Regions from separate parts of the Rhodococcus sp. ABRD24 genome, predicted to be linked through region 1. Evidence: riboswitches for the same ligand, from Rfam matches in the RefSeq annotation. Region 1 holds a riboswitch; the other holds the start of a gene.
The links. Region 1 has a riboswitch for S-adenosylmethionine ahead of ERC79_RS14545 (aminotransferase class V-fold PLP-dependent enzyme). Riboswitches for the same ligand answer to the same signal wherever they lie in the genome.

Region 1 (2,177 bases):
TTCCTCAGGTATTGGCGTGCCTGTATCTGGTTTTCACCGAGGGATATTCGTCCACAGCTGGCGATTCATCGGTGCGGGCGGAGCTGTGCGATGAGGCCCTGCGGCTGGGCCGGCTGCTGTGCGAACTGATGCCGGGCGAGGCCGAGGTGTGGGGACTGTCATCGTTGATGTGCCTGCAGGACAGCCGCCGCGACCAGCGGGTCGACGCGGCGGGCGAAGCGGTGTCGCTCGACGAGCAGGACCGCAGTCTCTGGAACCACGCGACGATCTCGGAGGGTATGTCGCACTTGGCGATTGCGGGAAGACTCGGCGGCGGGCGCTACTCGACGGAAGCTTCGATCGCCGCGGCGCACGCTGTCGCCCCCAGTTTCGCGGAAACTGACTGGCCTGCAGTGGTCGCCGGGTACGACAACCTGCTCTCACTCGGTGAATCCCCGGCGCTGATACTCAATCGCGCTGTGGCGGTGGGATTCCGGGACGGACCGGAGGTCGGACTGGCGTCGGTGGAGGAGCTGGGGGATGGGTGCGGAGCGCAACTCGGGCACGCCGTGGCCGCGGTCCGCGCGGACCTGCTTCGGCGCGCCGGACGTGCCTCCGAGGCAGCGGACGAGTACCGGCGTGCCGTGTCGTTGGCCCGCAACGCCGCGTCCCGCCGCTTCCTCGAGCGTCGGCTCGCCGAACTCCACGAGGTGTGACGCCGATCTCGTTGAGGTGCGGGTTGACATGGCGCGGGCCGCTCTGCCATCCTCGTTGCCAGGTCACGAGTACCAGCATCAAGCCCCGGCTAGCTGGTCGGCAACCCTCCAACCGCGGTGGGGTGCTCCGGGTGACGACCAGGCTGTCGCCCAAAAGGGCACGGCAAGCGCGGACTCCGAGGGCGTCATACCTCTCTCGCCGACGGGTCCTTGATTTCGAAGGATGTCGTGATGACTGCTGTATCGGCCCCCACCGCCTGCGCCACTCCGCTCGCTCGCGTTTCGGGTTGTGACCTGCAGGTTCCCCTGGTTCAGGGTGGATCCTGCACCTACGCCAACTTCGACTACGCTGCCAGCGCACCGGCCCTCGCGGCCGTCACCGACCGGGTCCAGGAATTGCTGCCGTTCTACGCCAGCGTGCACCGCGGCGCCGGCTACGCCTCCCGCGTCAGCACCGAGGCCTACGAGAAGGCCCGCGGGTCGGTGGAGCGGTTTGTCGGCGCGGACAGCGATCAGGTGGTCGTGTTCACCCGCAATACCACCGATTCGCTGAATCTCCTCGCGGGCTGCGTGCCCGGTGACACCGTCGTCCTGGACGTCGAGCACCACGCAAACCTGTTGCCGTGGAACAACTGCCGTGTCGTCGAGGCCGCCGACACGGTTGCCGAGACCATCCGCCGCCTCGTCGCAGAGCTGTGTGCCAAGCCTGCTGCGCTGCTCGCTGTCACCGGCGCCTCCAACGTCACCGGCGAGGTGCTGCCCATCGCCGAACTGGCGGAGCTCGCGCATCGCTGTGGCGCCCGCATCCTAGTCGACGGCGCGCAGCTGGCGCCGCACCGTCGGGTGAACCTGGCGGAGCTGGGCGTCGACTACCTGGCCTTCTCCGGGCACAAGTTGTACGCACCGTTCGGCGCGGGCGTGCTCGTCGGCCGCCGCGACTGGCTTGACGAGGCGCAGCCGTACCTCGCCGGCGGTGGCGCGGTACGCGAGGTGACTCTCGACGAGACCTGCTGGGCGCCCGCGCCCGCACGGCACGAGGCCGGAAGCCCCAACGTTCTCGGTGTAGCCGCGCTCGCTGCCGCGTGTGATGCGCTGGCCGCGTTGGACTTCGACCGTGTCGTCGACCACGAGCGCACACTGGCTGCGCGCCTTGCGGACGGCTTGGCCGACATCGATGGTGTGCATCTGCTGCGCCTGTGGTCCGACGCGCCCGACAGCGTCGGCATCGTCACGTTCACGATCGATGGCTTCGAACCGGGCCAGATCGCGGCGTTCCTCTCTGCCGAGCATGGCATCGGCGTGCGGGACGGGCGATTCTGCGCGCACCCACTGCTCGCCCGGATCGGTCACGCGTCCGGCGCCGTGCGCGCGAGTCTCGGCCTCGGGACCGGATCCGACGACGTCGATCGTCTGATCGCCGCCATCCGACAACTGGTCGATGGCGAAGCCTGCTGGAGCTACGGCAAGACCGAGGGGCTGTGG
Region 2 (2,177 bases), 2.1 Mb from region 1:
GTGCCGGCGCCGGGGACCTTGAAGTCCGTGGCGCGGTACTGATCACCGAACGCGTGACGGCCGACGATGACCGGCTTGGTCCAACCCGGGACCAGACGCGGAACATTCGAGATCAGAATCGGCGCGCGGAAGATGGTGCCGCCGAGGATGTTGCGGATGGTGCCGTTCGGGGAACGCCACATCTTCTTCAGGCCGAATTCCTCGACCCGAGCCTCGTCGGGGGTGATCGTCGCGCACTTGACGCCGACGCCGTGCTCCTTGATTGCGTTCGCCGCATCGATCGTCACCTGGTCGTCGGTCGCATCGCGATGCTCGATCCCCAGGTCGTAGTACTCCAGATCGACATCCAGGTAAGGATGGATCAGCTTGTCTTTGATGAACTGCCAGATGATGCGAGTCATCTCGTCGCCGTCGAGTTCGACGACCTTGCCTTCGACCTTGATCTTGGACATGGGGGCTTCGCGTCCTCCTAGGAAGTTTCCCTGGTTCCGTTCCCTGGGTAATGCGGGTGTGCGGGCCACTTTGTGAGTGAGCCCGCCAACGGTTCAATTATCAAACGTATACGGTCCGGGCCCCCGGGTGAGGGACGACCCAAACATGACGAGCGTACTGCTATCGCTCGCTGCCGCAACCGCGACCCCGGAACCGGAGACGCTACCTACCGGTAACTTTGCGGACTCCGAGACCCACGCGGACCCTTTCGCCGGAAATATCCGGTGCCCTGCTTTTCCCGCACCGGTATCTGCCGCTAAGATCACGGCAAGGTCATGAGTGTCAGCATCGAGCCCCGGCTTGCTGGCCGGCAACCCTCCAACCGCGGTGGGGTGCCCCGGGTGATGACCAGGTTTCCCGACGCAAGTCGGGTGACAAGCGCGGGTCCGCTGGGACGGACCCACTGACCGGGCCATGCCCCACCGGAGGTTCATCATGTGTTGTTGTCGCAGATAGCCCAGATTCCCGGGCGCGCGCGCGGCGCTGCGCCGACACCACTTTCAGAACCTGGAGTTAGAGCACTCATGACCGAAATCACGGATGCCACGATCGATCCGACGGCCAACTGGAGCTTCGAGACCAAGCAGATCCACTCGGGTCAGTTGCCCGACGGCGCCACCAACGCCCGCGCGTTGCCGATCTACCAGACCACCTCGTACACGTTCAACAACACCGACCACGCGGCGGCGCTGTTCGGGCTGGCCGAGCCGGGCAACATCTACACCCGCATCATGAATCCGACGCAGGACGCGGTCGAGCAGCGGATCGCCGCCCTCGAAGGTGGCGTCGCGGCACTGCTGCTGGCCTCCGGCCAGGCGGCCGAGACGTTCGCGATTCTCAACCTCGCCGAGGCCGGCGACCACATCGTGTCGAGCCCGCGCCTGTACGGCGGGACGTACAACCTGTTCCACTACTCGCTGCGCAAGCTCGGCATCGAGGTCTCGTTCGTCGAGGATCCCGACGATATCGAGCAGTGGCGTGCCGCCATCCGCCCGAACACCAAGGCGTTCTACGGCGAGTCGATCTCCAACCCGCGCAACGACATCCTGGACATCCCCGGGATCTCGAAGGTCGCACACGAGAACGGCCTGCCGCTGATCGTCGACAACACGGTCGCGAGCCCGTACCTGATCCGTCCGTTCGAGCACGGCGCAGACATCGTCGTCCACTCGGCCACCAAGTACCTCGGCGGCCACGGCACCGCGGTCGCCGGCGTGATCGTCGACAGCGGCAAGTTCGACTGGACACAGGGCCGGCACACCAACTTCACCACGGCCGACCCCAGCTACCACGGCGTGGTGTACGCAGACCTGGGCGCACCGGCCTTCGCCCTCAAGGCGCGCGTGACGCTGCTGCGCGACCTGGGTGCGGCCATCTCGCCGTTCAACGCATTCCTCATCGCGCAGGGCATCGAGACGCTGAGCCTGCGGATGGAGCGCCACGTCGCAAATGCGAAGGCCGTTGCCGAGTACCTCGAGGCCCGGCCGGAGGTCACTTCGGTGTCCTACGCCGGTCTGCCGTCGTCGCCGTGGCACGAGCGTTCCAAGACGATCGCCCCCCGCGGCACCGGCGCGATCGTTGCGTTCGAGCTGGCCGGTGGCGTCGACGCGGGCAAGAAGTTCGTCAACGCTCTGAGCCTGCACAGCCACGTCGCCAACATCGGTGACGTCCGCTCGCTGGTCATC

Region 2: another riboswitch for S-adenosylmethionine. It lies ahead of ERC79_RS05230 (bifunctional o-acetylhomoserine/o-acetylserine sulfhydrylase); the one in region 1 lies ahead of ERC79_RS14545 (aminotransferase class V-fold PLP-dependent enzyme).

The regions. Positions count from the first base shown of each region.
Region 1 covers NZ_CP035319.1:3,290,404-3,292,580, forward strand. The annotation lists gene ERC79_RS14540 (sigma-70 family RNA polymerase sigma factor) at 1-695, shown strand, start outside; SAM riboswitch class IV at 757-871, shown strand; gene ERC79_RS14545 (aminotransferase class V-fold PLP-dependent enzyme) at 927-2,177, shown strand, end outside.
Region 2 covers NZ_CP035319.1:1,168,052-1,170,228, forward strand. The annotation lists gene ERC79_RS05225 (NADP-dependent isocitrate dehydrogenase) at 1-452, opposite strand, end outside; SAM riboswitch class IV at 764-879, shown strand; gene ERC79_RS05230 (bifunctional o-acetylhomoserine/o-acetylserine sulfhydrylase) at 1,017-2,177, shown strand, end outside.